2 linked regions of the Bosea sp. 685 genome follow. The protein of the gene in region 1 interacts with the protein of each later gene in a pairwise test. Links are inferred from orthologs where the notes say so. Each region holds a gene or a part of one and is shown in the gene's direction. Other genes may lie near its edges.

The links.
Region 2: the proteins of recR (region 1) and recO interact in binary tests that used the Escherichia coli proteins (3 or more experiments, as listed by UniProt). The link is inferred for Bosea sp. 685 from one-to-one orthologs.

Annotation. Positions count from the first base shown.
Region 1 is NZ_CP134779.1:6,184,870-6,200,472, forward strand. What follows is about bases 12,212-14,960. They hold recR (recombination mediator RecR), read left to right. Parts: upstream 12,212-13,157; coding sequence 13,158-13,763; downstream 13,764-14,960. Other genes in these bases: RMR04_RS30145 (DNA polymerase III subunit gamma/tau), read left to right, coding at 12,212-12,675; RMR04_RS30150 (YbaB/EbfC family nucleoid-associated protein), read left to right, coding at 12,728-13,048; RMR04_RS30165 (outer membrane protein), read right to left, coding at 14,746-14,960. In the rest of the region: RMR04_RS30075 (O-succinylhomoserine sulfhydrylase), read right to left, coding at 1-719; RMR04_RS30080 (alpha-hydroxy acid oxidase), read left to right, coding at 936-2,081; RMR04_RS30085 (pyrimidine 5'-nucleotidase), read right to left, coding at 2,100-2,849; argB (acetylglutamate kinase), read right to left, coding at 3,029-3,925; RMR04_RS30095 (DUF423 domain-containing protein), read right to left, coding at 4,017-4,385; yihA (ribosome biogenesis GTP-binding protein YihA/YsxC), read right to left, coding at 4,547-5,212; RMR04_RS30105 (CatB-related O-acetyltransferase), read right to left, coding at 5,239-5,871; rnpA (ribonuclease P protein component), read right to left, coding at 7,979-8,407; rpmH (50S ribosomal protein L34), read right to left, coding at 8,463-8,597; RMR04_RS30125 (hypothetical protein), read right to left, coding at 8,832-9,041; RMR04_RS30130 (COG4280 domain-containing protein), read right to left, coding at 9,038-9,790; RMR04_RS30135 (Chromate resistance protein ChrB), read left to right, coding at 9,912-10,478; more of RMR04_RS30145, read left to right, coding at 10,822-12,211; more of RMR04_RS30165, read right to left, coding at 14,961-15,441. UniProt on the Escherichia coli protein: May play a role in DNA repair. It seems to be involved in an RecBC-independent recombinational process of DNA repair. It may act with RecF and RecO.
Region 2 is NZ_CP134779.1:3,408,945-3,424,537, reverse strand. Bases 135-2,873 are described here. They hold recO (DNA repair protein RecO), read left to right. Parts: upstream 135-1,009; coding sequence 1,010-1,738; downstream 1,739-2,873. Other genes in these bases: parC (DNA topoisomerase IV subunit A), read left to right, coding at 1,976-2,873; RMR04_RS17410 (SDR family oxidoreductase), read right to left, coding at 135-807. Also shown: RMR04_RS17415 (SDR family NAD(P)-dependent oxidoreductase), read left to right, coding at 1-33; more of RMR04_RS17410, read right to left, coding at 49-134; more of parC, read left to right, coding at 2,874-4,222; RMR04_RS17395 (outer membrane protein), read right to left, coding at 4,367-4,972; RMR04_RS17390 (DUF2336 domain-containing protein), read right to left, coding at 5,065-6,090; RMR04_RS17385 (PepSY-associated TM helix domain-containing protein), read right to left, coding at 6,257-7,609; RMR04_RS17380 (hypothetical protein), read right to left, coding at 7,645-8,019; RMR04_RS17375 (DUF2336 domain-containing protein), read right to left, coding at 8,379-9,458; RMR04_RS17370 (UxaA family hydrolase), read right to left, coding at 9,605-10,804; RMR04_RS17365 (UxaA family hydrolase), read right to left, coding at 10,801-11,151; RMR04_RS17360 (RraA family protein), read right to left, coding at 11,151-11,798; RMR04_RS17355 (arginyltransferase), read right to left, coding at 12,034-12,780; RMR04_RS17350 (TRAP transporter large permease subunit), read right to left, coding at 12,940-14,394; RMR04_RS17345 (TRAP transporter small permease subunit), read right to left, coding at 14,391-14,894; RMR04_RS17340 (RDD family protein), read right to left, coding at 14,988-15,461; RMR04_RS17335 (threonine ammonia-lyase), read right to left, coding at 15,548-15,593. UniProt on the Escherichia coli protein: Involved in DNA repair and RecF pathway recombination.

The DNA of each region.
Region 1 (15,603 bases):
AGATAGGTCTGGATCTCGGTCTGGATGAGTTCCTCGGAAGCGAGCAGCAGCCCGCCGAGACAGCGTCCCTGGCCGTCGATATGCTTGGTGGCGGAATAGACCACGATGTCCGCGCCCAGCTCCAGCGGCCGCTGGAAGAGCGGCGTCGCGAAGACGTTGTCGACGATGAGCTTGGCGCCGACTTCCCTAGCGATCGCCGCCACCGCCGCGATGTCGATCACCTCCAGCGTCGGATTGGAGGGGCTCTCGAGGAAGAACACCTTGGTGTTGGGCCTGACCGCCTTGCGCCAGGCCTCGATGTCGGGCCCGTTCACCAGCGTCGAGGCGACGCCGTAACGCGGCAGATGCTCCTCGACGACATAGCGGCAGGAGCCAAACAGCGCCTGCGCGGCGACGACATGGTCGCCGGCGCGCACCAGCCCCATCACCGCCGCGGTGACCGCGGCCATGCCCGTCGCGGTGGCGCGGCAGGCCTCGGCGCCCTCGAACGCGGCCATGCGCTGCTCCAGCATGGTCACGGTCGGGTTGGAGAAGCGGGCATATTGGAAGCCCGGATCCTTGTTCAGGAAGCGCGCCTCGCATTGCTCGGCGCTGTCATAGACATGACCCTGCGTCAGGAACAGCGCCTCGGAGGTCTCGCCGAATTGCGAGCGCAAGGTGCCGGCATGGACCAGCCGTGTTTCGGGGTGCAGGCTCGCCCCCTTGTCTTGTCCGGTCATGATCACTGTCCTGTTCGTTATAACGGACGAAAGCGATAACAGATCAAAACTGGTCCGTAAAGACGAACGATCTGCCTCGCTAGAGCCGTTGTCGCAACGATTTTTCTCCAGAGGCATTCACCCGGCCGCCGCAGGCCGCCGGCTGGCCAAGCCTGGAAATCTCGGCCAAGGTCCTAACCTCTCCTCAGCAGACAATCCGACTTCGAGACACAAGCGATGCGCCTGGGCGACTGCCATAATTTCCATGATTTCCGGGCGATGGCGAAGCGGCGGCTGCCGGGGCCGATCTTCGATTATATCGACGGCGCAGCCGATGACGAGGTGACTCATCGCCGAAACAGCGAGAGCTTCGAACGCTGCGATCTGGTTCCCAACGTCCTGCGCGGCGTCGGGCAAGTCGATATGTCGGTCACCGTCATGGGCCAGAAGCTGGCGATGCCGGTCTATTGCTCGCCGACGGCGCTGCAACGCCTGTTCCATCATGAGGGCGAGCGCGCCGTCGCGGCGGCAGCGGCGAAATACGGCACCATGTTCGGCGTGTCCTCCCTGGGGACGACCAGCCTCGAGGAGCTGCGCAAGCGTCACGACACGCCGCAGGTCTACCAGTTCTACTTCCACAGGGATCGCGGCCTGAACCGCGCCATGATGCAGCGCGCCAGGGAGGCCGGCGTCGAGGTGATGATGCTGACCGTCGACAGCATCACCGGCGGCAACCGCGAGCGCGACCTGCGCACCGGCTTCTCGATTCCATTCAAGCTGACGCTTGCCGGCATGCTGCAGTTCGCGCTCAAGCCGGCCTGGGCCCTGAACTATCTGACGCATGAGCGCTTCAAGCTGCCGCAGCTCGACCAGCATGTCGACATGGGCGGGGGCGCCATGTCGATCAGCCGTTATTTCACCGAGATGCTCGACCCGACGATGAGCTGGGACGATGTCGCGGAGATGGTCAAGCTCTGGTCGGGGCAGTTCTGCCTGAAGGGCGTGATGTCGGTCGCCGACGCCAGGAGGGCCGTCGATATCGGCTGTACCGGCATCGTCCTCTCGAACCATGGCGGCCGCCAGCTCGACGGCTCGCGGGCGGCCTTCGACCAGCTCGCCGAGATCGTCGATGCGGTCGGGGACCGGATCGACGTGATCATGGATGGCGGCGTGCAGCGCGGCACGCATGTGCTGAAGGCGCTGTCGCTCGGCGCCAAGGCCGTCGGCCTCGGGCGTTATTATCTCTATCCGCTGGCCGCGGCAGGCCAGCCGGGCGTCGAGCGCGCGCTTGGCGCGATGCGCACCGAAATCGAGCGCGGGATGAAGCTGATGGGCTGCAGCAGCATCGACCAGCTGTCGCGCGAGAACCTGCGCTTCCGGTAGAGCCGGATCGCTCCGACTTCAGGCGCCTTGACCTGCCATGCCGCCCTCTCGCCCCAGCGGCGCCAGGAAGCGGGTCAGATCGTCCGTGACATAGTGCACATGCCCGGCCTCGATCGCGGCCTGCTCCCAGACCTCGCGGAAGGGGTCGGGCGTGCGCGGAATGATCAGCACGGTCTTCATGCCGAGCGCGCTGGGAACGACGAGGTTCTTCTCGATATCCTCGAACATCGCCGCCCGCCCGGGGTCGACCGCATGCTTGGCGAGGAAGTTCTCATAGGTCGCCCGCTCGGGCTTGGGCAGGAAGCCGGCCTGGACGATATCGAAGATGTCCTCGAAATGATGCAGGATGCCGAGCTTGCCGGCGACATTCTCGGCATGGCCGCGCGAGCCGTTGGTCAAGATCAGCTTGCGCCCGGGCAGGGCCGCGATCGCGTCTCCCAGCGCCGGGTCGGGATCGAGCAGGGTCAGGTCGATCTGGTGGGCGAAATCGAGGAAGTCGTCGGGATCGACGTCATGCTCCTCCATCAGCCCCTTCAGCGTCGTGCCGTAGCGCTCGTAATAATAGCGCCGCAGCGCATGCGACGACAGGCCATCGAGGCCGAAGAGTTCGAGCAGGAACAGCGTGATCCGCTCATTGACCTGCGGCCAGACCTTCGCCTCGTGCGAATACAGCGTGTTGTCGAGATCGAAGACCCAGTGATCGACATGGGCGAAGGCCTCCACGGGCAGCGGCGGCACGGAGGCGGGAGGTGAGGCGTGCGTGTTCATGGGGACTCGGAAATGTGGAGCGCCCAGCCTGACATGCAAGTCCTCTGCTAAGGTTTAAGCACGAGGCCGGCTCCACGCCGTCATTGCGAGCGCAGCGAAGCAATCCAGCTGGCTGCGCGCTGCGGCCCTGGATTGCTTCGTCGCCATGCTCCTCGCAATGACGGATGGAGAGGTGCGGATTACCGCCGGATGATCGTGCCCGAGCCGGTATCGGTGAAGAGCTCGATCAGCGCCGCATGCGGCACCTTGCCGTCGAGGATGACGACGGCCTCGACGCCTTTTTCCAGCGCGTAGATGCAGGTCTCGATCTTCGGGATCATGCCGCCCGAGATCGTGCCGTCGGCGATCAACCTGCGGCATTCCTCCACCGTCAGCTCCGGGATGAGCTCCTTGTCCTTGTTCAGGACGCCAGGCACGTCGGTCAAAAGCAGCAGGCGCTTGGCATTGAGCGCACCCGCGATCGCGCCCGCGAAGGTATCGGCGTTGACATTATAGGTCTGTCCGTCGGCCGCCGAGCAGACCGGTGCGAGCACGGGGATGAGTTCGGCCTTCAGCACGGCGTCGAGCACCGTAGTGTCAACCTTGTCGGGCTCGCCGACGAAGCCGAGATCGAGGATTTCCTCGATCTTCGAATCCGGATCGACGATGGTGCGCGTCACCTTGCGGGCGGTGACCATATTGCCGTCCTTGCCGCACAGCCCGATCGCCTTGCCGCCCTCGCGCGAGATGTAGCCGACGATCTCCTTGTTGACCGAACCGGCGAGCACCATCTCGACGATCTCGACCGTCGCCTGGTCGGTGACGCGCAGGCCCTGCTTGAATTCCGACTTGATGCCGAGCTTGGTCAGCATGCGCGCGATCTGCGGCCCGCCGCCATGGCAGACCACGGGCTTCACGCCCGACTGCTCCAGCAGCACGATGTCCTCGGCGAAATCCTCCGCCGTCGCGGCATCGCCCATGGCGTTTCCGCCATATTTGATCACCACGACCTCTTGGTCGTAGCGCTGCATATGCGGCAGTGCGACGACCAGGAGGTCGGCTGATTGCGACGGCGTCAGAAGGGCGGGGTTGATCATCGAGCAGGCTCCGCGAGCGCGCGCAAGACAGCCGCGCCGGTGCGCCTTCTAGAGCATCATGCCGAAAAGTGGAAACCGGTTTTCGGCGATCTCAGTTGCGTGGCGCAAGCGCTGCGGCCACAGCCAGCCCGAGCCAGCCACCGAGCATGAACCAGCCGCCGATCGGTGCGGCGCGCGGGAACAGGCCCTCGTTGAAAAAGCCCCGCCGCGTCAGGTCGGCAGCGAACAGGGCCGCACCCAGGATCAGCGCCGAGATCGCCAGCCGCGCCACGAAATCGGTCAGGAAACCGGCCTTGCGAGCTGCGGTCGCGCCGATCACGGCAGGGGCGTGGAAGAGCAGGATCTGCCCGGCAGTCTGGACATTGACCGTCCCGGTAATATGCGCGGCGGCCGCCAGCAAGGCGACGCCGGCAAACCCCATCAGGGCGGCGAGGGTGAGATGAATCTTCGCGGCGGTCATGGTGATTCTCCAACTGCCCTCGCAACAACCGCGTCGTCATCCTGGGCGCCCGGAGGGCGTCCCGGGATCCATCATAGGGCTATGCGGCGCCCCATGATGGATCCCGGAGCTGCGCCGCTTCGCGGCTTGTCCAGGATGACGGCTGAGTATGTGATGAACCTCTATTCCCGCTCCGCCAGCACGCGGCCCACGGCAGCACGCAATTCGGGGATGCCGAGACCGCTCTCGCTGGAGGTCAGCAGCACCTCGGGGAAGGCGGCCGGGCGGCGCTTGATCTCGTCATAGGTCGCCTCGATCATGAACTGCTGATCGGCCTTCTTGAGCGCGTCGCCCTTGGTCAGCACGACCTGGTAGGAGACGGCGGCCTTGTCGAGCGTCTCCAGCACCGCGCCGTCGACATCCTTGATGCCGTGCCGGGCGTCGATCAGCACATAGACGCGCATCAGGTTGGAGCGCCCGCGCAGATATTCATGGATCAGATTGGTCCAGGCCGCGACCTTGGCCCGGCCGACGGCGGCATAGCCATAGCCCGGCATGTCGACGATGGTCAGGCGCTCATCGGCGCCGACCTGGCGGAAGAAATTGAGCTGCTGGGTGCGCCCGGGCGTATGCGAGGTCCGCGCCAGCGCGTTGCGGCGGGTGACCGCGTTGATCAGGCTCGACTTGCCGACATTGGAGCGCCCGGCGAAGGCGATCTCCTGGCCAACCATCGGCGGCAGGTCGTCGACATGGGTCGAGGCCCAGACGAAGTCCCAGGGGCCTTCGAACAGCTTGCGCGCGCTTTCGATCTCGTCGTCGCCATAAGGCGTGGTCAGGCTCGTCGTCATCGTGCTTGTCTACTCATCGTCCTTGCCTACACGGCCGCGCGCAGCGCGTCGATGTCAGCCGAGGCGATGACGCCGATATTGCGCGCGATTCTCTCAGGCTCCCAGTCCCACCAGCGGATGGAAAGCAATTCGGCCACGATCTCGGGCGCAAAGCGCATCTTCACGACGCGTCCGGGATTGCCGACCACGACGGCATAGGGCGGCACGTCGCGCGCGACCTGCGCCCGCGTGCCGATGATGGCGCCGTCGCCGACCGTGACGCCGGGCATGATCACGGCCTCGCGGCCGATCCAGACATCGTTGCCGATACGCGTGTCGCCGCGAAAGCCGGTGTTTTCACGGGTATAGTCGGGCGCGTTCTCGAAGCCGAACATGCCGAAGGGAAAGGTCGAGAAGCCGCCCATCGGATGGTTGGCGCCGTTCATGATGAATTGCGCGGCTTGCGCGATGGCGACGAATTTGCCGATGATCAAGCGGTCGCCGATGAAGTCGAAATGATAGCGCACGCAGCGCGCAACGAAATGCTCGGGCCCGCGCGAGTCGTCGTAATAGCTGTAGTCGCCGACCTCGATCAGCGGATTGTCGACGATCGCCTTGAGGAAGGCCGTGCCCTTCCAGCCGGGAATGGGGTGGCGGGTCAGGGGATCGGGGAGGGTCATCACGGCCTCCTCGCCATCCCGTCGACCGCTGGTCGACCGGGATGACGGTATCTGGAGCGGCGGCTGGAGTGGTCGCCGCCTTACTTCTCGTTGCTGTTTGCCGGCTTCTCCGGCTCAGGCGTGGCGGCAGCGGGCTCCGACTTCTTGTTGTTGGCCGTCTTCGCCACGGCAGCCTTTGTCGATGCTTTGGAGCCGATGAGCTTGGTCGAGCCGGCCGCAGGCGGCGGTGCAGCTGGCGGTGTCGCCGGCTTCTTGCCGAACAGGCCCTTGATGTTGTCGAACAGCTCGATCTTGGCGCCGTTCTTTTTCATAATGTAGCCCTGCTGGCTCACCGAGAGCAGGTTGTTCCAGCTCCAGTAGATCACCAGGCCGGCCGGGAACGAGCCGAGCAGGAAGGTGAAGAACACCGGCATCCAGGTGAACATCATCTTCTGCACCGGGTCCGGCGGCTCCGGGTTCATCTTCATCTGGATGAACATCGTGATGCCCATGAAGATCGGCCAGGCGCCGATATGCAGGAAGGCCGGCGAGGCGAAGGGCAGGAGCCCGAACAGGTTGACGATCGAGGTCGGATCCGGCGCGGCCAGATCCTTGATCCAGCCGAAGAACGGCGCATGCCGCATCTCGATGGTGATGAACAGGATCTTGTAGAGCGCGAAGAACACCGGGATCTGCAGCAGCACCGGCCAGCAGCCGGCGATCGGGTTGATCTTCTGCGTCTTGTACAGCTCCATCAGCGCCTGCTGCTGCTTCATCTTGTCGTCCGCATAGCGCTCGCGGATCGCGACCATCTCCGGCTGCACGGCCTTCATCTTCGCCATCGAGGCGTAGGATTTGCTCGCGAGCGGGAAGAACAGGCCCTTCAGCAGCAGCGTGACGCCCAGGATCGCGATGCCGAAATTGCCGACATGCTTGTAGATCCAGTCCATCACGAAAAACATCGGCTTGGTGATGAAGTAGAACCAGCCCCAGTCGATCAGCAGTTCGAAGCGCTTGATGCCGAGGTTCTTCTCGTAGCCGTCGATCGCGGCGACTTCCTTGGCGCCGGCGAAGAGATGCGCCTGGCTCGCCGCGCTCGCGCCGGGCGCGACGGTGATGGCCTCGCCGAGAAAATCGGCCTGATAGGTGCGTTGCGACCCGGTCTGGACCGAGGAATAGCGACCTTCATATTTACGCGCCTGGTCGGGGGCGACTGCCGCGGCCCAGTACTTGTCGGTGATGCCGACGAAGCCGCCGACGGCGTCCTTCCAGACCTTGCCGTTGGCGCCGGGCGAGAGCAGCGGCTCCTTGTCGATCTTGTCGTAGGTGTATTCCTGCAGGCCCTGCTCGCCGAGATTACCGATCAGGCCCTCATGCAGGACGTAATAGCCCAGCGTCGCCGGCTTGCCCTGGCGCACGACCTGGCCATAGGGGAAGAGCGAGACGGGCGCGCCGCCCTTGTTCTCGACCTGATTGTTGATCGTGAACATGGCGTTGTCGTCGATGGTGATAACGCGCTTGAACAGCAGGCCCTGGCCATTGTCCCAAGACAGCGTCAGCGGCGTGCCGGAACGCAGCACCGACCCATCGGCGCTCCAGAGGGTCGAGGCGTTGGGCAGCGGCACGGCGGCGCCGGGCGCGGCCACCCAGCCGAAATCGGAATAATAGGCGTTGGGCCCGCCGAGCGGCGAGAGCAGGATGATGTTGGCGCTGTTGGGATCGACCGTCTCGCGATAGGCCTTGAGCGAGACGTCGTCGATGCGCGCGCCGGTGAGGGCGATCGAGCCGGCGATCTTGGCCGTCTCGATGCGGACGCGTGGGCTGCGGGCGAGCGCCTGCTCGCGGGTCTCGGAGGCCAGTGTCGCGGGGACGGCGCCCGGAGCGGCTGTGCCGGCAGGCTGGCCGGGCACGGTCGAGGGGGCAGGCGTCGTGGCGGGCGAGCCGGCGGGCGCGGATTGCGCCTGCTGGTTCTGCTGCGCGATCTGCTTCTGCTTCTCCATCTGCGGCACGCCGTAGAAGAACTGCCAGCCGAGCAGCACGACCACGGAGAGCGCGATCGCCAGAAGCAGGTTGCGGTTGTCTTCTTTCATCATGATCGGAAACAAATCTCGCTGACGCCCGACGGGGCTTAAGGTTTGGCCGGCGCGCTGCCGCTATCGGGCGCGCGTTGCTTGTCTTGCGGGGGCTTGCGGCCGGATCTGGCCGCATAGGGCTTGGCCGGCCGGGCGCGGTCGAGCGCGATCGAGAGATCGGCGACCAGGGCCTCGAAGCCGGCGCTCAGCGTTTCAGTGCGCGCGATGATCACGACATCGCAGGCCCGCCCGGCCTGGGCGCCGAGCGCGAGCGCCGCTGCGGCGCGCAGGCGGCGGCGGATGCGGTTGCGCTTGACGGCATTGCCGACCTTGCGCGAGGCGGTCAGCCCAAGGCGCAGGCCGTCGCGGCCCGCCTCCTCGGCGGCGTCGCGCACCTGCACCGTGAGGACCGACGAACGAAAACGGCGGCCGTGTTCGGCCGCCGCCAGGAATTGCTTGCGTTGGGTCAGACGGGCGAGGCGCATGGCGATTGGCCAGTCTTCCAGACAAGAAGGCGCGCGAGGCTCACGCGCCGGCAGCTCAGGCCGAAAGCTTCTTGCGGCCGTGGGCGCGGCGGGCTGCGATGACCTTGCGGCCGCCGACAGTCGCCATGCGAGCGCGGTAGCCGTGGCGGCGCTTGCGAACCAGCTTGCTGGGTTGATAAGTTCTCTTCACGATCCGTCTCCGGGGCCTTGTCAGCCCGGCGGTCGCGGCTTCCCTCGGGAAGCGTGACCATGCGAGCTTGTCATGCAAAAGGTTCTGCGCCGCCTACAAGGCTGCGCAAGTGGCGGGCTTATGGCGGATGGCTCCGCCCAAGTCAATGCTGAATGCCCGGCCGAATGCCCGGTTTGGGCGCGCCGGCCTGCGACCCTTCGTCCTTGGCGATGGGCTGGGCGATGGGCTGGGCGATCATTTCCTCGCAGCGCCTTGCCTGACGCTGGCCGCGAGGACGCCAAGGCAGCCGAGCGTCAACAGGGCTTCCACCAGCAGGGGCTGGCCGGGGAGGCCGAAGGCGGCGAGCGCGCAAAGGCCGACGACGGCAAGGATGGACAAGGCGAGGCGCTCGTCATCGACGAACAGACCGGTGATCTCGCGCGCGATCAGGCGAAGGGCGTTCATCGGGCGATCTCCGGGGCGGTCTGGCGGATCAGGGCGGCAAGGCCTAGGCCGACGCCAAGGAAGATGGCGGCAAGGCCCAGGATGGCGAGATCGTGCCCAGGCCAGGCCGCGCCGAGCCCCTCGCCCGTCCAGTAGACGCCGAAGGCGGAGAGCATCACGCCGACGCCGAATTTGAGCGTGTTCTCGGGCACGCGCGCCAGCGGCTTGTGAACGATGGCGCCGAGGATGAGCACGAGCAGGCAGGCGGCAAGCGCCCCCAGGCTCGCCGGCCAGATCAAGTCGCGCCCGGCCCCGACGGCGATGACCACGAACACGACCTCGATGCCCTCGAGCATCACGGCCTTGAAGGCGGTGAGGCCGGCCATCCAGTCGAGATGCCTGGCCTCGCGCTCGCGCGCTCTCGCGGCGTTGAGCGCATTCGTCTCCTTCGCAAAGGCTGCGAGCTCGTCATGCAGCGGGATGAAGCCGGCGGAACGCAGGATCGCCTTGCGCAGCCAGCGCAATCCGAACAGCAGCAGCAGGACGCCGATGAAGAGCTGCAACGCTTGCAGCGGAATACTGCCGAGCACGGGACCGAGGACCAGCACCAGCAGCGCGAGCGCGGCGAGCGCGCATGCGGTTCCGGTCAGGGCCGGCTTCCAGCCGCGCACGGTTCCCACCGCAAGCACGATGGTGAAGGCCTCGACCACCTCGACGAGCGAGGCGAGGAAGGCGGCGGATATGGCGGGGGCAGCTGTCGTCCAGGTCATCGGCTGGGGCTCGCTTGCAGGGGCGGCTGGCCGAAGGGAAGGAAGCCTGTCACAATGGCTCTCGCCCAGCGGTCGGTTTGATCGCTTGTAAATGTAACGGCCGTAACATTCAAGAGGTTCCATGGCGTCGCTGGAGTGGCTTTTGCTGACCTATAAGATCCCGGCCGAGCCGGCCCGCAAGCGCGTCTCGGTCTGGCGCAAGCTCAAGGGCATGGGTGCGGTCTATCTGCAGGGCGGCGTCTGCCTGCTGCCGAAGACGGACGACCATCTGCGGCGTCTGAAGGTGGTCGAGAACGAGATCGCCGAGGCCGAGGGCGAGGCGCTGCTGCTGGCGACGGTCGGACTCGACCAGAAGCAGGAGGAGAAGATCATCGGGCGCTTCAATGCCGACCGCGACGACGAGTACAAGGAGTTCGTCGAGAAATGCGTGGCCTTCGAGGCCGAGATCGCGGAGGAGACCCGCGTCTCGCATTTCACCTTCGCCGAGCTCGAGGAGAACGAGCAGGAACTGATGAAGTTCAAGAACTGGATCGAGAAGATCCGCAAGCTCGATTTCTACAAGGCCCCGCGCGCCGATGAGGCGGCTGAGCGCCTCGCCCGCTCCGAGGCCATCCTCGACGCCTACGCCCATAACGTCTTCGCGGCGCAGGAAGAGAACCGGCCCTCCGAGCCGCCCAGGTCGGCTTGAACCGGGGAGTCCGCTTGAACCGGGAACAACGACAGGCAGGCTTGCACACAGGGCAGGCTTGCGCTCGGGCGCGACATCCCCGATATAGCGCCCGGGAGGTTGGCGAGGGACGTCTCACTCGCCAACCGGGTCAGGTCCGGAAGGAAGCAGCCCTAACGAGACCGAACGGGTCTTCGTCCAGCCTCCCACCTCATGCGTATGATCGGCATGCGGCCTGGCGGCGCGATTGCGCCATCTGCGACGCCCTTCAGGCCATTCGCGACAAGACCAGGCCTTGACCGTCACCAGGCCTTGACCGTCACTAAGCGTTGACCGTCGCCTCGCGATTGGCGAAAGCAGTCTGATGACCGACGAGACCGACGCCGCCTCCACAGACGAACCCGGCTTTGCCGGCTTCGAACCGGCGCCCGCCGCGGCTGCGCCGACGCCGTACCGCGTGCTGGCCCGCAAATACCGCCCCGCCCATTTCGGCGACCTGATCGGCCAGGACGCGATGGTGCGCACGCTCACCAACGCCTTCAGCGCCGGCCGCATTCCCCAGGCCTGGATGCTGACCGGCGTGCGCGGCGTCGGCAAGACCACGACCGCCCGCATCCTGGCGCGCGCGTTGAACTATCAGACCGAGGATGGCGGCGGCGCGCCCACGACCGACCTCGCCCGTTTCGGTATCCACTGCAAGGACATCATCGAGGGCCGGCATATCGACGTGATGGAGATCGACGCCGCCTCCAATAACGGCGTCGACAATGTCCGCCAGATCAACGACGCGGTGCGCTACGCGCCGGTCTCGGCCCGCTACAAGGTCTATATCATCGACGAGGTGCACATGCTCTCGGCCGGTGCCTTCAACGCCTTCCTGAAGACGCTGGAGGAGCCGCCGCCGCATGCGCGCTTCATCTTCGCGACGACCGAGATCCGCAAGGTTCCGGTGACCGTGCTGTCGCGCTGCCAGCGCTTCGACCTGCGCCGCGTCGACGCGAGCCTGCTGGTGTCGCATCTCTCGGGCATCTGCAAGGCCGAGAGCGTCGAGGCCGAGGACGAGGCGCTGGCGGCCATTGCGCGCGCGGCCGAGGGCTCGGTGCGCGATTCGCTCTCGATTCTCGATCAGGCCATCGCCCATGCGGCGGGCACGATCATGCTCGACGATGTCCGCTCCATGCTCGGCCTCGCCGACCGGGCTCGCATCATCGACCTGTTCGAGGTGGTGATGAAGGGCGACATCGCCGCCGCGCTCGGCGAACTTCGGGCGCAATATGACGCTGGCGCCGATCCGGTCGTGGTGCTGACCGATCTCGCCGAATTCACCCATCTGGTGACGCGCCTCAAGCTCGTGCCCGAGGCGCTGAAGGACAACACGCTGAACCAGGCCGAGCGCCTGCGCGGCGGCGATTTCGCCCAGCGCCTGTCGATCCGCGTGCTGGCACGGACCTGGCAATTGCTGCTCAAGGGCATCACCGAGGTAAAGCAGGCCGACAGGCCGGTCATGGCGGCCGAGATGGTGCTGGTGCGCCTCGCCCATGCCGCCGATCTGCCGACGCCCGACGAGGCCCTGAAGATGCTGCGCGACGGCTCCGGAGCCATGTCCGGCGGCAATGGCGCGCCCTCCTCCGCGCCGCGCCCGCCCTCGGGCGGCGGCAATACGGCGCTGGCCGCGCGGCCGGTGCTCGCCAGCGCCAACCCGATGCCGGCTCCCATGGCTGCCCCGCGCGCCATGGCCCAGCCGCTCGTGCAGGTGGCTTCGCTGGAGGATGTCGTCGCGCTTGCCTCGCAGCATCGCGACATCACGCTCAAGATCGCGCTCGAGCGCGATGTCCGCCCGGTGCGCTTCGAGCCCGGCCGGATCGAGTTCTCCGTGACCTCGGGCGCATCGCGCACGCTTGCCACCGACCTCTCGCGCAAGCTGAAGGAATGGACCGGCCAGACCTGGATGGTGGCGGTCGTCACCGCCGAGGGCGGCGCGACCCTGCGCGAGCAGGCCGAGTCCGAGAAGGACCGGCGCGAGAGCGACGCGGCCTCGCATCCGGCGGTCAGGGCGGTGCTCGAGCGCTTTCCGGGCGCGCGCATCGTCGATGTCCGCGATCCGCGCGCCGCGGCCTCAGAGGCGCCTGCCGCGGCGTCCTCCGAGGATGATTATCTGCCCGAGGCCGAGCCGCTCTTCGACGATAGCGAGCCGGATTTCGACGGCATCGATTTCTGATTTTCCGATATCCGGTTTCCAAAAGCAGTCAGGGACTACGGGAGAAGCGACCATGCGCGATATGATGGGCCTGATGAAGCAGGCGCAGGAAATGCAGCAGAAGATGGCCAATGTTCAGGCCGAGCTCGACACCATCGAAGTCGAGGGTGCCGCCGGCGGCGGCATGGTCAGCGTCACCATGACGGCCAAGGGCGCGGTCAAGGCTGTGAAGATCGACCCGGCTTTGATGCTCGCCGATGAGCGCGAGATCCTGGAAGACCTGATCGTCGCCGCCTGCAGCGATGCGCGCGGCCGCTCCGAGCGGGTCATGCAGGAGCGCATGGCCGAGATCACCAAGGGCCTGCCGATCCCGCCCGGCATGAAGCTGTTTTGAGGCTCCGCCGTCATGCTCGGGCTTGACCCGAGCATCTTGTGCAGGAATGCCTCTGGATGAAGAGTTGGTCGGCTCAGGGCCGACCATGACGCGAGCCTCAAGGCCCCACATGTCCCGCGCCATCGCCGGCCCCGAGATCGAACGCCTGATCCAGCTCCTGGCCAAATTGCCGGGGCTCGGGCCGCGTTCGGCCCGGCGCGCTGCGCTGCACCTCGTCAAGAAGCGCGAGCAATTGCTCGGCCCGCTCTCGGAAGCCATGGCGGTTGCCCGCGAGCGTATCGTCGTCTGCTCGAACTGCGGCAATATCGATACGAGCGACCCCTGCTCGCTCTGCCGCGATACGCGCCGCGACGACGGGCAGATCGTGGTGGTCGCCGACATCGCCGATCTCTGGGCGCTGGAGCGCTCGGGCGCGGTCCAGGGGCGTTATCACGTGCTGGGCGGGATTCTGTCGGCGCTGGACGGCGTCAGGCCCGAGCATCTGACGCTCGAGGCGTTGGTGGCGCGCGCCTCCGATCCCGCGGTCAAGGAAATCATCCTGGCGCTCAACGCCACGGTCGACGGCCAGACCACGGCGCATTTCGTCACCGACCTTCTGGCGCATCTGCCGGTCAAGGTGACCAAGCTCGCCCATGGCGTGCCGGTCGGCGGCGAGCTCGACTATCTCGACGACGGCACACTCGCCGCCGCGATTAGGCAGCGTACGGGTTTCTAGGGCTTGTGGGGATTCATCGAGAATTGATGACGGCAGCAGAGAGGTAGATCATTGCTGAGAAGCTTTGGTCGGTTTTGTCGGCGCGCATGGCGACGCGCTTGAACTCCTTGAGCTTGCAAAAGAAGTTTTCGATGAGATGGCGCCATTTGTAGAGTTCGCGGTCGAGCGGCAGCGGCTTGGTGCGGCGCGGGTGCTGCGAGATGACAACCTTGGCGCCGCGCTTATTGAGATCGGCGACGATGACGTTGCTGTCGAACGCCTTGTCGGCGATCAGGCCGCCAAAATCGATACCCTCGATCAGTGGCTCGACGCCCACCGTATCGAAGCGATGGCCAGGCAGGAGTTGGAAGCGCACAAGGTTGCCGAGCGCATCGGTGAGCGCGAGGATCTTGGTGGTCATGCCGCCTTTGGAGCGGCCGATGGCCTGGCTTTGAGTCCCCCTTTTGCGCCCTGTCCGTGGCGGTGGACCTTCACGATCGTGGCGTCGACCATGGCATATTCCATATCGGGCTCTTCCGAGCAGGCGTCGAAGAGGCGTTTGAAGACATCGGCGGCGCGCCAGTCGCGGAACCGTCGAAACGCCGTGCTCCAATTCCCAAAATGGGCCGGCAGATCACGCCACGGACTGCCCGTGCGCGCGATCCACAGCACCGCCTCGACGAAACGCCGGTTATCACCTCCGCTACGCCCAGGATCAGTCGGCTTACCCAGGCAATGCGGTTCCATCTTCGCCCATTGGGCGTCCGTCAAAACAGAGCGATCCATCCAAAGCTTGAATCACATGCAAACCGTCTTGTGAATCCCCACGAGCCCTAGAGCGCTTCTGGCCCGTTTCCATCGTCATTGCGAGCGAAGCGAAGCAATCCAGGAGTGCGCCTGAAGCTGGATTGCTTCGCCGAGCCTGTACTTGGGCTTGCCGAAGGCAAGACCCGGGTGCTCGCAATGACGGGGACTGGCGCGCAGAACCGCCGCCAGCATCCGCTCAGAATTTGTAGGCGAGGCTCGCCCGCACGGTATGCGTCTTCGCCTCCTGCTCGCCGGCGAGGCCCAGCGCGGTGTTCCGGGCAGTGGGGTCGAACTTGCCGTAATCGGTGTAGCGGTATTCCGCTCCCAGGATCAGATTGTTGGTCAAGGCGTAGTTGACGCCGCCGCCGAGCGTCCAGCCGGCCCTGGAAACCTGCGTGCTCCCACCGAGGCCGGAGGCGGGATCGTAGGATCTGAGATTGAATTCGGTGAAGGCCGCGCCGCCCGTGCCGTAGATCATCACGGTGTCGAAGGCATAGCCGATGCGGCCGCGCAGCGAGGCCTGCCAGTCGCGCTGGCTGCGTCCGAGGCTGAAGCTGCCACGCTCCTGCAAGGCTTCGAGATCGCCTTCGAGGCCAAGCACGATCGAGTCGAACTGGACATTCAGGCCGGCCTGCCCGCCGCCGAGTGCGCTTCCGGGCGTGCTGCGGAAGGCGCCGGCATAGCCCAGCCCAGTGGCGGAGAGCTGCCTGATCCTATCCGAACCCCAGGAGTAACCGCCTTGCGCGCCGAGATAGAAGCCGGTCCAGGAGTAGAAGCTCGGCAAGGCCGGCGCGGGCGGCAATTGCTTGCCCGAGGATAGATCGGCGGCCATGGCGCCACCGCCAGTCAGGACCAGCAGGGCGGCCAGCGCGGTTCTCAGCGGCGTTCTCATCACGATCTCAACTCTCAAACGACATCTGGGACTCAAGGCTCTGGCGCCGCGCCTTGCAGCGCGGCCCATCGGGAGCATCCGAGCCCTTCCGCGCGTTCGTCACGCGCGCCGGTCCTTGAACAGAAGAAAGCGTTAAGGTTAACAATCACCTAAGCCACCGCA
Region 2 (15,593 bases), 2.8 Mb from region 1 along the record:
CCGGCGGAGCGCTATGCGGCCGGAGCGCGCTGAGGGGGCGGCCAAGCCTCAATGCGCGAAGAAGTGCATGCCGCCATCGACGGGGATGACGGCGCCGGTGATGTAGCGCGCCTGCGGCGAGGCCAGGAAGGCCACGAGATGCCCGATATCCTCGGGCTCGCCGAAATAGCCGGCCGGGATGTTGCGGGCGATGAAGGCCTGGCGGCCTTCCTCCGTGGGGTGCAGCTTGTTGAGGATTTGCTCGCTGTTGATCCGGCCGGGCGGGATCGTGTTGATGGTGACGCCCTCGGCGGCGACATCGCAGGACAGCCCCTTCGCCCAGAGATGCAGCGCGGCCTTGGCCGCGCTCGCCGCGTTCAGGCTGCGCGGCTCCATCGAGCCGCTGATATTGACGATCCGGCCCCATTTCCTCGCCCGCATCGCCGGCAGCACGGCCTCGGTCAAGCGGCGCGCGGCAGTGAAGTTGAGGGCGAAGGCCTCGTCCCAGGCGGCATCAGCGGCATCGGTCGAGATCGGCCTCGAGCCCCCGGCGCTGTTGACCAGGATGTCGATCCGGCCGAGTGCTGCCGTCGCCTCGCTGGCGATGCGGGCGACATCGCCGGCATCCGTGATGTCGCCGAGCACGATCGCCGGAGGCCGCCCGCCGGCAGCCGTGATCTCCTGCATGAGTCTTTCCAGAAGCTCGCCACGCCGCGCCGTGACAGTGACATGGGCGCCTTCCCCGGCGAGCACGCGGGCGATGCCGGCGCCGATGCCCGAGCTTGCCCCGGTGACGAGAGCGGTTCGTGAAGCGAGATCGAGATCCATGGCCGGTCCTCAGGCTTGTGACGGCTCTCATCCAAAGAGTGAGAGCATCCGCAATGCCTGAGGTGCCGACGTCGGGCAATTGGCCGGGCATGCGTCGCGGCGATGGTGTCGAGCGCGAGGCGCAAGGTGCAGGCTCCAGTCATGGCCAGGGCTGCCTACGGAAATGCTGGAAACTCTCGCGCATCCTGCTCTAACTGCGCCGATGGAATGGACCGACGAAGGCACGATCATCGGGCAGCGCCAGCATGGCGAAAGCTCCGTGATCCTGGAGGTGATGACGCTCGCGCATGGCCGCCATCTCGGCCTCGTGCGCGGCGGCCGCTCGTCGAAGGTGCAGGCCTCGCTCCAGCCCGGCAACGCCGTCTCGCTGACCTGGCGGGCGCGGCTTGACGAACATCTCGGCGAGTACAAGGTCGAACTGCTGAAATCACATGCGGCGCGCTTGATCGAGGCGCCGGTCGCGCTCTATGGGCTGGCGACGGTCGCGGCGCTGCTGCGCCTGCTGCCGGAGCGCGATCCCCATCCGGCGCTGCATGAGGGGCTTGCCGTCCTGATCCAGCATCTCGACGAACCACGCCTGGCGCCGGCGCTGGTGGTGCGTTTCGAGGTGGCGATGTTGTCGGAGCTGGGCTTCGGCCTCGATCTCACCCGCTGCGCGGTGACGGGGGCGATGGATGATCTCAGCCATGTCTCGCCGAAATCCGGCAAGGCGGTCAGCAGCCGTGCGGCCGAGCCCTATCGCGATCGCCTGCTCGCGCTTCCAGCCTTCCTCTGGGAGGGGCAGGGCGCTCGCGCGCCGACTGCGGCCGACATCGCGGCGGGCTTCGCGCTGACCGGCTTCTTCCTGCGCCGCCATCTCTACGAGCCGCGTGGCCTGACTGAGCCGGCCGAGCGGGCGCGACTGGTCGAGCTGGCGACGAAAATCCACTGATTTTTCCGTGTTTGCGGGCTTGTCCGCTTGGCGAAAGCTATACGCAGCCGGCATCGTCATGCGAAGTGATTCGCGCCGTTTCCCTCAGCCCTCATCCTGAGGAGCACTCCGCAGGAGTGCGTCTCGAAGGATGCTCCAGCCAGCGCCTTCTGGAACATCCTTCGAGACGCCGCTTGCGCGGCTTCTCAGGATGAGGGCTGTGGAGTGGATCGCACTGAGAGTTGGTAAGGTATTCCCATGGGCAAGCCTGTCGAGCCGCCGCCGGAGGACGAATCCGAGCGCATCGATCTGAAGACGGCGCTGGAAGAGCGCTATCTCGCCTATGCGCTCTCCACCATCACGCAGCGCGCCCTGCCGGATGTGCGCGACGGCCTGAAGCCGGTCCATCGCCGCATCCTGCACGCCATGCGGCTGCTCCGGCTCGACCCCGGCCAGGTCCACAAGAAATGCGCCCGCATCGTCGGCGACGTCATCGGTAAGTTCCACCCGCATGGCGACCAGTCGGTCTATGACGCGCTGGTGCGCCTCGCCCAGGATTTCGCCCAGCGCTACCCGCTCGTCGATGGGCAGGGCAATTTCGGCAATATCGACGGCGATAACGCCGCCGCCTATCGCTACACCGAAGCGCGCATGACCGAGGTCGCGCGCCTCCTGCTCGACGGTATCGAGGAGGACGCGGTCGACTTCCGCGAGACTTACAACGGGGAGGACGAGGAGCCCATCGTCCTCCCCGCCGCCTTCCCGAACCTGCTCGCCAATGGTTCGCAAGGCATCGCGGTCGGCATGGCGACCTCGATCCCGCCGCATAACGCCGCCGAACTCTGCGACGCGGCGCTCTATCTGATCCAGCACCCGGACACGACCTCCGAGCAGTTGATGACCTTCGTGCAGGGGCCTGATTTTCCCACTGGCGGCATCATCGTCGAGACCCGGGCCTCGATGGCCGAGACTTATCGCACCGGGCGCGGCGCCTTCCGCACCCGGGCGCGCTGGGTCAAGGAGGATCTGGAGCGCGGCGCCTGGCAAGTCGTCGTCACCGAGATCCCCTACATGGTCCAGAAGGGCCGGCTGATCGAGAAGATCGCCGAGCTGCTCAACGACAAGAAGCTGCCATTGGTCGCGGATCTGCGCGACGAGTCGGCCGAGGACATCCGCGTCGTCATCGAGCCGCGCGCCCGCAATGTCGATCCCAATCTGATGATGGAATCGCTCTTCCGGCTCTCGGAGCTGGAGGCGCGCATCTCGATGAACATGAACGTGCTGACCGGCGGCCTGGTGCCGCGCGTGCTCGGCCTCAACGAGACCCTGCGCGCCTGGCTCGACCATCGCCGCGAGGTGCTGCTGCGCCGCTCGCGCTTCCGGCTCGGCCAGATCGACAAGCGGCTGGAGATCCTGCGCGGCCTCCTGATCGTCTATCTCGACCTCGATCGCGTCATCAAGATCATCCGCGAGGAGGATGAGCCCAAGGTCGAGCTGATGCGCTTCTTCGAGCTCTCCGAGCTCCAGGCCAACGCGATTCTCGACACCCGGCTGCGTTCGCTGCGCAAGCTGGAGGAGATGCAGCTCAAGACCGAGCTCGACGAATTGACCAAGGAGAAGGGCCAGATCGAGGAGCTGCTGGGATCGGAGCCGGTCCAGTGGAAGCTCATCCAGCACGATATCCGCGAGGTGAAGAAGCTCTTCGGCCCCGAGACCGCGATCGGAAAGCGCCGCACCTCCTTCGCCGACATGCCCGACACGACCGATGTCGACCTGACCCAGGCCATGGTCGAGCGCGAGCCGGTGACGGTGGTGATCTCGAAGAAGGGCTGGATCCGGGCGCTGAAGGGCCATGTCCAGGATCAGTCGACGCTGACCTTCAAGGGTGATGACGGGCTGAAGACGGCGTTCTTCACGGAGACGACGGCCAAGCTCCTGGTGCTGACCTCAAACGGCAAGGTCTTCACGCTGGAGGCTTCCAAGCTTCCTGGCGGGCGCGGCTTCGGCGATCCGATTCGCCTGATGATCGAGCTGGAGGAGACCGCCGAGATCGTCTCGGCCTTCCCGTATCGGCCGGGGTTGAAGCTCCTGATGGTGACGACGGATGGGCGCGGCTTCATCGCCTCGACCGACGATGTCGTGGCCAACACCCGCAAGGGCCGCCAGGTGCTCAACGTCGAGACGCCGGTGTCCGCCCTGCTCGCCGTGCCGGCGGAGGGTGACCACGTCGCGATCATCGGCGAGAACCGCAAGCTCAACTGCTTCCCGATTTCGGAAGTGGCCGAGATGGCGCGCGGCAAGGGCGTGCGCCTGCAGCGCTACAAGGATGGCGGCGTTTCCGACGCCAAGGTCTTCAAGCTGGCGGACGGCTTGACCTGGCGCGACACCTCGGGCCGGACCTGGACGGTAGCGCAGAGCGAGCTGATGGAATGGCTCGGCCACCGCGGCGAATCCGGCCGCCTGCCACCGAAAGGCTTCGCCAAGAACAACAAGTTCGGGGGGTAGGCCACTCCGTCATTCTCGGGCTTGACCCGAGAATCTCTTGCCGGGGATTCTCGGGTCAAGCCCGAGAATGACGCCTTCGCTCAAGGACTTGCCTGCTGTTCTTGATTCAAATCCCAAGCGACCTGAATCAGATTGGCAGCCGCTTCAGCGGATCGCCTGTCCGACGACGCCGACTTCGAGTCCGAGCGTCAGATTGTTCGTCACCGCCCATTCGGCACCGACATAGGCCTCGGGCCTGACCGCGATATCCGAGCGCGAGAACGGGGCCGACCAGGGCGAGCCTCCGAAGCGCAGCGTCTCGTTGGCTGCCGACATGCCGACCTTGGTGTAGAGCAGGACATCGGGCGTCGCGAGCACGCCGGCCTTGATCTGGAAGGCACCGGCGAAGTCGCGGGTATAGGCGACATTGCCGAAGCTCGGCGTGCCGTAGCCGCCGATCGCGGGCATGTATTGCAGCGCGCCGACGATGCCATAGACGAAATTTCCGTCGCGACGCATCGTCCCGGCCTCGAGCCCGAAGGTCGGGCCGGCCGAGGTGCCGAGCCGCTTCGAGCTCGTCACCTGGAAACCGCTGGAGATGCGGGCATAGTTGCCCTCCCACTTCACGCCGCCGGGCGCGAGCGTCGGCTCCGACCAGGCGAAGGAGGGCAGGGCGTCGAAAGTGTTGAAGGGCAGGAAGACCTGCGCCTGAGCGCTCGCCGCGCTCAAGGCGACCGCGCATAACGCGCCGGAGAGAAGCGAACATCTCACGTCGAAGGTATCCTCGCGGCCAACCGTGGAACGTCTACCAGAAAGGGCGGCGATTGTCGCGGTTTTGTGGCGGGTCGCCTGCCGGCTGCGGCTCAGGCCAGCTTCAGCTTGAGCTTGAGGAAGCGCAGCGTGCGCTCCGCCGTCGCTGAATCGAGCTTCATATAGCTCTTCAGATCGTCTTCGGCGGCCTTCCTGGCGAAGATCAGGCGTAGTGCGCGCAAGGTCAGGATCGCCTCAAAAGCGGGGGCGCCGAGATTCAGGGCGCGGCACAGCACGGCGATGCCGCTGACGTCGCGCTGCATCAGGATTCGCAGGGATTGCTCGATGCTGATCTCGCCGGCCTGCGCGAAGATCTGCGCCAGGTGATAGGCGCGGTCCTCTTCGGCGAGCATGGTGACGACATCGTCGAGCGCACGCTTGCCGGCGGCGAGATCGACCAGCAGCAGCTTCACTTCCAGCCGGTGCTGGCGCGCCTGCCGCGCGAGCGTCACGGCCTCGTCATTGGGCTTCGACCAGAGCCCGTTCTCGTCGCTGAGCTCCTCGACGATGCGCATCACGCGGTCGGCCCGGCTCGGGCTCAGATTGGAGCGCGTCGAGAGGGCAAGGCCGATTCCGGCATCGCTGCCGCCGCGCTCGATCAGCCGCTCGAAGCCCTTGTCGGAGAGATTGGCGCCTTCATTGCCGCTGACGGTTTCGAGCACGACCCGGTCGCCACGCTCGACCAGGATGTCGGTGACGCTCTCGGACAGCCGGCTGCGTTCGGCGATGGCGGCGAGATGGCGCTGCGACTGGCTGACGGCGATGGCGGCGAGATCGGCGTCGGTCAGCACCGGCGAAAGCTTCAGCACGAGGCGCGCGACCTCGCTGTCGGGGTCGCCGGCCAGCGAGGTCGCGACCTCGCGCGGCAGGCTCTCCAATTCCGCGACCTGCTCGGCATAGTCCTTGCGGCCGTCGTTTTCGAGGCGGGGCAGCGCGTGCAGCGCGATCTTGCCGTAATGCTCCTTGGCGAGTTCGCTGGGCTCGTCGTCGGTCAAGAACAGGTCCGTGACGGCGTTCAGCAGTTGCCGGCGCGAATCCGACGACATGTCGGCCGGCATCTGGGTCAGGAAACGCAGCATCGAGCCCTCAGGGTGATTGACGTGCTGGTAAAATGCCGCGCCAGCACTTGCTTTACTCTTAAGCCGACCGCGCGTTTCCCGAGCATCGCTGCGGAATCGATGAGTTTTTCGTGCGATTTGCGGGCTCATCTCGCGAAAAGATCGCGAGATGAGCTATTTTACAACCTTAAGTTGGTGATTTTCTCGAAAGCAGGCGATCGAGGGTCAGCATCACGATCAGCGACGCGCCGACAAGCGGGAAGATCAGGCCGCCGACCGCCAGGATGGCGAAGACGCCATAGAGCGTTCCCGGGCGGGCCGGCAATGGCGGCACGCCGAGGCGCCCGGCCGGGCGGCGCTTCCACCACATCACGCCGGCCGAGACCGACAGCAGGATGATGGCTACGCAGGCGGCGAGCATCAGGAGCTGGTTCGCCAACCCGAATTCCTGGCCCATATGGACGTTGATGCCCCATTCCAATGTTTTGCCGAAGGGGCCGTAATCGGCGTAGCCCATATCGATCAACGGCTCGCCGCTATACTGGTCGAGATGGACCACGCGCTGGCGCGACAGGTCGTTGGGGTAAACCGAGCCGGTATAGACGCCCTTGGGGCCTGAGGGCAGGTTCGCGGCATATCCGGGCGCGAGGCCGAGTGCATCGAAGCGCGCAATGGCGGCGTCGAGGCCGATCGCCTGCCCGGGATTTGTGCCCGATTCCGGCATCTTTGCCTGTTCGAGCGACCAGGCGGTCGGGCCATGCTGATGCAGGTGATCGTCCGACATCGGCACCGCGACGCGCACGCCGGCCGGATAGCCGAAATTGTTGCCATTGGCCCATTCATTGACCTTGGCGCCCCAGAGCACGGACCAGGGCATGCCTGACAGCGCCAGGAACAGGATGAAGACTCCGGCGAAGATGCCAGTCACGGCATGGAGATCGCGCCAGAACACGCGCTGGCGCGGTTGTCCCCGCACCGTGACCACGCCGCCGCCACCTTTGCGCGGCCACCACAGATAGATGCCGGTCGCGACCAGCAGGATCGACCAGCCGCCGACGATCTCGATCACACCATTCGCGACCGGCCCGAAATAGGCCAGGCTGTGCAGCTGCCGCACCACCCACATCACCGTCCCCCGGTCACTGAGCATGCCGAGAACGCGGGCGTCGTATGGGTCGACATAGGCGACCTGTCGCGCTCCCGTGGCATCGCGGATCGTCACTTCGGCTGAGGCGCGGTCGGTTTCAGGCGGGACATATTTCACCGCTCGCCCTGGGGCCGCTGCGAGCGCGCTGGCGACGATCTTGCTCGGTTTGCGCGGCGCCTCCGCGCGCCGCTCGACCTGCTTCAGATCGCGATGGATCAGCCTGTCGAGATCCTGGTGGAACAGGTAGAGCCCCCCGGTCACCGCGAGCAGGATGAGGAAGGGAAGCGTCATCAGCCCGGCATAGAAATGCCAGCGCCAGACGGCGCGATAGAAGGATGCGGCGCGGTCGGCGGCGCGCATGGGCGCGGCCTCCGCCGTGGAAACGGTGGTCATGGAAAGGGTCCTGAGCTGGAGAAGAACGGGCGGGTTCAGCTCAGGACGGGTGGGGCGCGTGCGCCCAGGGGGTAGAGGAGCGCTGCGCGCAACGGCGCGCTCTGGCAGCGCTCTGCCGCCTCCACCGCGGCGAAGCGGTTGCTGCGTGCGGGCAGGGCGATGGCATCGGGCGCAGGCAGTGCGCCCGCGATCGAGGCGCAGCCCATGACGCAGCAATCGGGCGTTGGAGCCGGGTTGCCGGGGATGTCCTGCGTGACCGTGACGCCCGGCGTGCAAAGAACATGCGTCAGCGTGTTGGCGGGCGAGGCGGCAAGACCCGTCCCGATCGCATAGAGCACGCCTTGCAGGATGAGCGCATAGGCCAGGACCAGCGCAACCGCGCCGCGTCCCAGCCTGATCCTGTCGATCATCCCGCCCATATCCACCGGCTAAGGCGGGTCATCCGTTTGGTCAATCGCCAATCCGGGCGACAGCCTGCGCGATGAGACAGGCGCTTGAACGAACCTTAGAGGTTGCTATGGACTATGGGGATGATTTGACGCTGGCGATTTTGCGCGAATGCCAGAAGTTCGAGGACGCAAACCTTTCGGTTTGCTACGAAGAACGACGCCGCAGTCGCGCAAAAGCGCCGCGCCCTACGGGTGAGGTGAAAACGGCGGAGCTGCAGCGTCGCATCGCTTGCCGATACCAACGGTATCGTCTGCGCAATGCTCCTCCCATCTCCGGCGTTTTGACCTCATCAAATCGCCCCCATAGTCCATAGCAACCTCTAGGGCCGGCGCCGGGTATCGGTTTGAAGCTCGATCGTCTTGCCCGGCGCGTCCCCCGAGAGCTTGGCCTTCATGCGGGTGAAGCGCATGCCGCGCTCGGCCGCGGCCGAATCGATCTGGGCGTAGTGACGCAGATCATCCTCGATGCGCTTATTGGCGAACATCAACCGTCTCGCCCGCAGGGCCAGGATCGCCGCAAAGGCGGGATAGCCGACATCCAGCGCGCGGCAGGCCAAGGCAATGCCGTTGGTGTCCCGGCGCAACAGGGTTCGAAGCGCATGCTCGACCGCGATCTCGGCCTCCCGAGCGATGACCTGGGCGAGATGATAGGCGCGATCTTCCTCTGCGAGCATGAGCAGAACGTCGTCCAGCAGGCGTGTCTTCGCCGCCAGATCCGTCAGAAGGCCGGTCACCTCGAGCCGCTGCTGGCGAGCCTGCTGGGCGATGGCGCCGGCCTCGTCCTTCGCATCGGCATTGCCGCCGTCTTCACCGCCGAGCTCGGCAAGGATGCGCATCACGCGCTCGGCTCGCTCCTCGGTGAGATCCGAGCGGACTGCGACCGTCCGGTGGATCTCCCGCTCCTCGCGGCCGCGCTCCAGCAGGTGGTCGAAGCCGTTGTCGGAGAATTGCGCGCCCTCATTGCCGCCGACCGTCTTCAGCACGCCATTATCGCCACGCTCGACCAGGATATCGGTCACCTTTTCCGACAAGCGCGCACGTTCGGCGATCGCGGTGAGATGCTCCTGCGATTGGTTCAGGGCGATGGCGGCGAGGTCGCGATCGGTCAGGACTGGCGAAAGCCGCAGGACGAGGCGCGCAACCTCGCTGTCGGGATCGCCGGCCAGGGCATTGGCGACGCTGCGTGGCAGGTTCGGTTCCGCCGCAACCTCGTCCGCATAGGTCTGGCGTGCTCGCCGGTTGATGTGCCCCAGCGACGAGAGCGCGATCTCGCCATAGTGATATTTCGACGTCACCGTCGGGTCAGGATCGTAGAAAAACAGCTTCGTGACCACGTGGAGCAGGCGACGGCGCGACTCCGCCGAGGTCTCGCTAGCAAGTTTGTACAAGGAGTCCAGCATGACGCCCCCAAGCCGTTACCAGAGCATGCCAAGCTTGCGCGAAGCTTGCCTCATTGTGGCTCAAGGCGCCCACCGCGCAACAATTGCCCCATATTGGCGTGAACAAAACCTGTCGGGGTGGTGGTCCATCCCGCTGGCGGGCGCTGTCAGCCGGTCGGCAGGCAGGACGGGCCCAATGGCTCGAAGCTCTTATAGGTCAGGATGAATTCCTGATGCCCGAGTTCCTCGGACTTGGTCCGCGCGCCCTGGCCCAATGAGACCACGAGATCGCGGATTTCCGTGCCGACCTGATCGAGCCCGGCGCGTCCCTCGAGAATGCGGCCGGCATCGACATCCATGTCGTCTTGCATGCGCCGATAGGTCTCGGGATTGGCGCAGATCTTCACGACGGGCGAAATCGCCGAGCCGACGACCGAGCCGCGTCCCGTCACGAACAGCACGCAATGCGCGCCGCAGGCGATCAGCTCCGCGATCTCGGCATTGTCGTTGATGTTGGGGAAGCCGAAGCGCACCTCGCCATCGGGCACGACATCGAGCAGGTAGAGTCCGCCGCGCGGCGGGATGTCGCCGGGCTTGAGCAGGCCGGAAATGGCGGATACCCCCGACTTGGCATAGGCGCCCATCGATTTCTCCTCGATGGTCGAGAGCCCACCCTCGGCATTGCCGGCGGCGAAGGAGCCATAGCCCAGCGTCGCGTAATAGCGCGCCGCCTTGGCGACGGACTGCTCCAGGATCCGGCCGAGCTCGGGCGTGATCGCGCGCGCCGCCATGATGTGCTCGCAGCCGATCAATTCGCCGGTTTCCTCAAAAATGCAGGCAGCGCCCTCGGTGATGAGCTGATCGAAGGCGCGCCCCGCAGCCGGGTTTCCGGTAATGCCGGAGGTGCCGTCGGAGCCGCCGCAAACCGTGCCGATAATGAGCTCGGACACCGCCATCGGCACCGTTTCCTGCTGGTCGAGCACGGTGCGCTGCGCCTCGACCCAGGCGCGCCCCTCTTTGATCGAGGCGCGGGTGCCGCCGGTGCCCTGGATGATGATCGTCTTCACCGGCCGGCCCGAGGCCGCGACGACGCGCTCCAGCGCATATTTGTTGAAGCTCTCGCAGCCGAGCGAGACCATCAGCACCGCCCCGACATTGGGGTGGGTGCAGAGCCGCTCCATCATCTTTTCGGCATAGGCATTGGGATAGCAGCCGGGAAAGCCGATGACATGGACGTCGTTCTCGCGCCAGGGCAGGGCGATCTCACGGGCGACATGGTGGGCGCATTCGACGAGATAGGCGACCGCGACGGTGTTGCGGATGCCCTTGCGCCCGTCTGAGCGCAGATAGCCGGCAAGCTCGGTCATGCGTTCATCCCCGTCTTGTGTTCGTCTTCCTTGCGCTCGTCTTCCAGATGGTAGGTCGGCGTGTAGTCGCTCTTCATGTTCTGGACATGGACATGGCAACCCGCGGCGATCGCGACCGTTGCGACGCCGATCGGCGCGCCATATTTCAGGATCTTCTCGCCGGGCGCGATCGCCTGCCGCGCGATCTTGTGGGCGAGCGGGATGTCGCGGTCGAGGGCTGCCTTGCCTGCGCCGGTCTCGATCGCCTCGCCGGCGGGCAGCCGCATCCGCGCGACGAAGACGTTGTCGCGCGGGTCGAGCAGGATCAGGCGCGGATCGTGCAGGTTCTTGCTGATCTGGATCTGCATCAGAATTTGCCGAACTGCAGATAAGCGGCTTGCGGGTCGGTGCCGGCCAGGATTGCGGTGCGGACCTTGTTCTCGGTCGAGATCGCGGCTTCGGACTTGTCCAGAACCTCCTCGATCACCTCGATGGGAATCCGCACCACGCCGTCGCGGTCGCCGAGGATGTAGTCGCCCGGCCGGATCCAGACGGTGCCGATCTTGATCGGTTCGTCGATCGTCTTGGGCAGCCAGAATCCGACGATGTCGCGCGGCGTATAGGCCTTGAAATAGGCCTGGAAGCCCATCTCGATCATGAATTCGGTGTCGCGCGAGAGGCCGTCGATGACGCAGCCGCGCACGCCCTTGTTCTTCAGCGTCTCGGCCGAGAGTTCGCCCATCAGCGCAACCTCCTCGGTGTTGGGCTGGCAGACCCAGACATGGCCGGGCCTGGCGGCCGAGAGCAGGCCGGTCCAGCCGAGCAGGGTCTCATGCGCGTCGAACTCGCCGGTCTTGCCTTCGACAGTGAAGGCGGGGCCCGCCAGCTTGGTTCCGGGCAGGAGCGGGCGCAGCTCCGGCGGCAAGGTGAAATCGGTCAGTCCCATGGCGCGCATCACGTCATGGATGATGCCGGTGTAGCAGCGCTCGAGCCGCAGGGTCAGGTCTTCGCTCATAATTCCTCCGCGCTGGTCTCTGCATGCGACGAATGTGTCGCCCGGACCGGTTGGCGTCAGAGTGCGGGCAGGGCAGGGCTGCCGCAAGCGCGTTTTTCGCGCGGCGCGAATGCGTTTCAATCGGTTTAGCTAGGGCAAAGCGCTTTCGAGCGAAGTGGATGCCGGTTCGCGTGAAGAAAGCGCGTTAAAGCAAAGAGCAGGAGCAATTTCCGATCCGGTTGGATCGGAAATTGCTCTAGTCGACACGTTCCCAGCCCAAGGGAGACAGGCGTTCCTGGGGCAGGAAACGGGCCTTGTAGGCCATCTTGGGCGAGCCCTCGACCCAATAGCCGAGATAGACATAGGGAAGGCCGAGCTTGCGGGCGCGCTCGATATGATCGAGCACCATGAAGGTGCCGAGCGAACGCGCCTCCAGATTGGGGTCGAACACCGAATAGACCATCGAGAGCCCGTCGCTCAGCGTGTCGGTCAGCGCCATCGCGAAGAGATCGCCCTGGCCGCGACCGGTGAAGCCGCTATCGGGACCGCGCCGACGGTACTCGATCAGCGATGTCTCGACATGGCTGTCCTCGACCATCATCGCGAAATCGAGCGCCGACATCGTCGCCATGCCGCCCTCGGGGTGGCGTTCGTCGAGATAGGAGCGGAACAGCGAATAGTGCTCGGAGCGCGGCTGCGGCGGCAGCACCTGGCCGATCAGGTCGCTGTTGCGCGACACCACCTTGCGGAAGCCGCGCGACGGCCGGAAGTCGTCGACGCAGACCCGCACCGAGACGCAGGCCCGGCAGGTCTCGCAGGCCGGGCGATAGGCGATGCTCTGCGAGCGCCGAAAGCCGCCTTGGCTCAGCACGTCGTTGAGGTCGCGCGCACGCGCGCCCACGAGATGCGTGAACACCTTGCGCTCTTCGCGCCCCGGCAAATAGGGGCACGTGGTTGGCGACGTCAGGTAAAATTGCGGGGCATCCCGCAACGGGCGCGTCACGTCTCGAACCTTCGAACCTGCTGCTGATGACCGCGAAGTCTAGATCATGTTCCTGCTTGGTGGAAATGGCAACGTCACGCGAACGGCGATGGCTGGGCCCAAGCCTTTTGGCCAAGCCTTTCGACCAAGCCTTTCGACCAAGCTGCGGAGCGTTTCAACTCAAAGCTTGGGCGGGCCCAGATCCGGCATCTCGAGCGGCGGCGGCATCATCTGCTGGAAGCGCTGCTGGATATCGGCCTCCGAAGCGGTCGGCTGCGCGGCGATAGCCTGGCTGGCCCCGCCCGGATGCGTCAGCGCGGGCCAGGCGATGACGGCCGCGACGAGCAACATCTGCGCGACCAGGAAGGGCGCGAGGCTTTTCGCTATCGCTCCGAGCGGCGCGCGGGCGCTGGCGGCGCTGCGCGTCATCATCAGCGCATAGCCGAGCGGCGGCAGCAGAAAGCTCGTCTGCAGCACGAGCAGGGTCAAGACCGCGACCCAGACGGCGTCGTCGGCCCGCATCAGCATCGGCGGCATGATGATCGGGATCAGTACGAAGATGATCTCGAAGGCGTCGAGCACGAAGGCGGCGAGCGCGATGATGCCAAGCCCGAGCAGCACGATTCCGAGCGTCCCACCCGGGGCGGCGCTCATCCAGGAGGCGATCAGCTTGTCGCTGCCGAGGATGCGGAAGACGAGCGTGAAGGTCGTGGCGGCGATCAGCAGGGCGAGCAGCGCGCCCGTCATGGCGATGGTGTCGTCGAGCGCGCCGCGCAGGCGCGCGCCGTCCAGCCCGCCGCCGAGCCAGCCGGCAAGGCAGAGCCCGACCGCGCCCATCGCCGCTGCCTCGACCGCGTAGAAGGCGCCGCTGGCGACGCCGGCGAGCAGCGTCGCGATGAAGCAGAGCGTCGCGCCTGCGGTGATCCAGTCGCGCAGGCTCAGGCGCTCGCGCAGCGTGCTCGTGCCCCGCGTCCGCAGGCTGCGAACCGTCGCGATGACGAGGCAGGCGGCGAGGAACAGCGCGGCCGGCAGCATCGCGCCGCGGAACACGTCCTGCGTGTTGACGATCCGCGCGATGCGGCCCGTGCTGTTCAGCGCGATGGTGTGGGCGGTCATCATCGCGTCGCCGAGCAGGATGAGCACAAGCGAGGGCGGCACCAGCACGCCCAGCGTGCTTGCCACCGCGATCAGCGCGATCCGGTCCGCCGGCCTGACATGGCGGCGCGTCAGCCCCGGCTCGACCGAGCGGGTGAGCGCGATCGCATTCGCGCTGACCGAGCCGTTCATCGGCCCCAGCACGGCGCCAAGCATGAGCGCTGCCGCCGGGGCGCCGCTGGGCCGGCCGCCCGACAGGCCGAGGCCCGCGCGAAACAGCGTGTCGGTCAGCGGCAGTCGGTTGAGCAACGCACCCATCGCGGCGAAGAGCGGCAAGGCCTGGAGCAGGTCGGATTCGAGCAGGCCGACGACACGATTGGGCAGGGCAAAGAAGATGCCGGGCTCGATTGCGCCCGTCAGCATGGCCAGGGCCGCGCCCAGATTGGCGACGCCGATCAGGATGCCCCAGACGGGCAGGCCGGTGGCGACGGCGCCGAGCGCGACGCCGAGCAGCATGAGCAGGCCGAGGATGGGCGTCACGGCTCTTGCGCCCCACTGGCCGGGGCATCGCCGCGCAGGATGTCGGCGATGGCTTGAAGCAGGACCAGCAGGGCCAGCAGCGAGGCGGAGGCCTTGACCAGGAAATAGCCGGGATTGCTGGTGTCGGGAAAAGCTTCGAGCTGCGCCAGCGTGCCAAGGAGCGCGGAAAAGCCGGTTACCAGGATGAAGACGGCCCAGGGCGCCAGGGCGAGCAGCCCCAGCGCGCGGCCAAGGCATGCGCGCGTTCTGGGCGCGAAGTGATGTGCCAGCGTATCGGCCGCGAGATGCCGGCCCGCGCGCGTCGCTGCGGTCACGGCCACCGCGACATAGAGCGCAAACAGGCACTGCCCGAGATCATTGGCCTCGCGCGACCAGGCTTTCACCAGATCGCGCAGCGGCCATTGCAGGAACAGGATCGCGACCAGGGGCAGCGCCAGCCAGCGCGCCGCATCGACGCTGGCCTGGATAAGGCGATCGATCGCCGCGACGAACTGCGCCATGCCGATGTAAGCCCCGTGCGAAACGACGACACGAGAGCATGCGCGGGAGCGGCCGCGAAGCGATTTCGCCCCTCAGCTTGCGCCATCCACAGCTCAGCCGCGCACGACGACCAGCCCCGTCAGCAGGTCATGCCCGAAGCGCCGGTCGGCGCGCACGAAGCCGCAGCCGATATCGAGCAGCCACAGCGCGACCGTTCCGGCCGCGACATAAAACAGCAGCGCATGCACCGCCGCAGTCACGCCATCAGGCCGCCCGCCATTGGCGGTCTCGACCTTGAGGCCCGCCATGCGCATGCCCCAGGTCGCCTGGCGTGGGCCGCCGATCGTCAGCGCGGCATAGCCGAGTGCGGTTGCAACCGTCGCAATCGGGATCAGGAGCCAGGTCGCGCCGAAGGTGACGATGCCCAGGATCCCGAGCAGCACGATGATCAGCCAGCCCAGGAAGAACAGGATGATGATATCGCCGATCCAGGCGAAGAGCCGCGAGCTCAGCACGCCGCTGACGTCCTGGAATGGGCGCGGATCGATCGGCGTGATCGGGGATTGGCCGTAGCGCGGGTCGCTCATCGAAAGGGTCGTCCTGCTTTGGGCGCCAGGCTGCTTGGGGCGCCAGGGGGAAACAAAAAAACCGCGCCGTTCCCCACAATGTTTGATCAGCGTCCCGGTTCCGCAAGACCACGCGGCAAAACCCGATGCGGC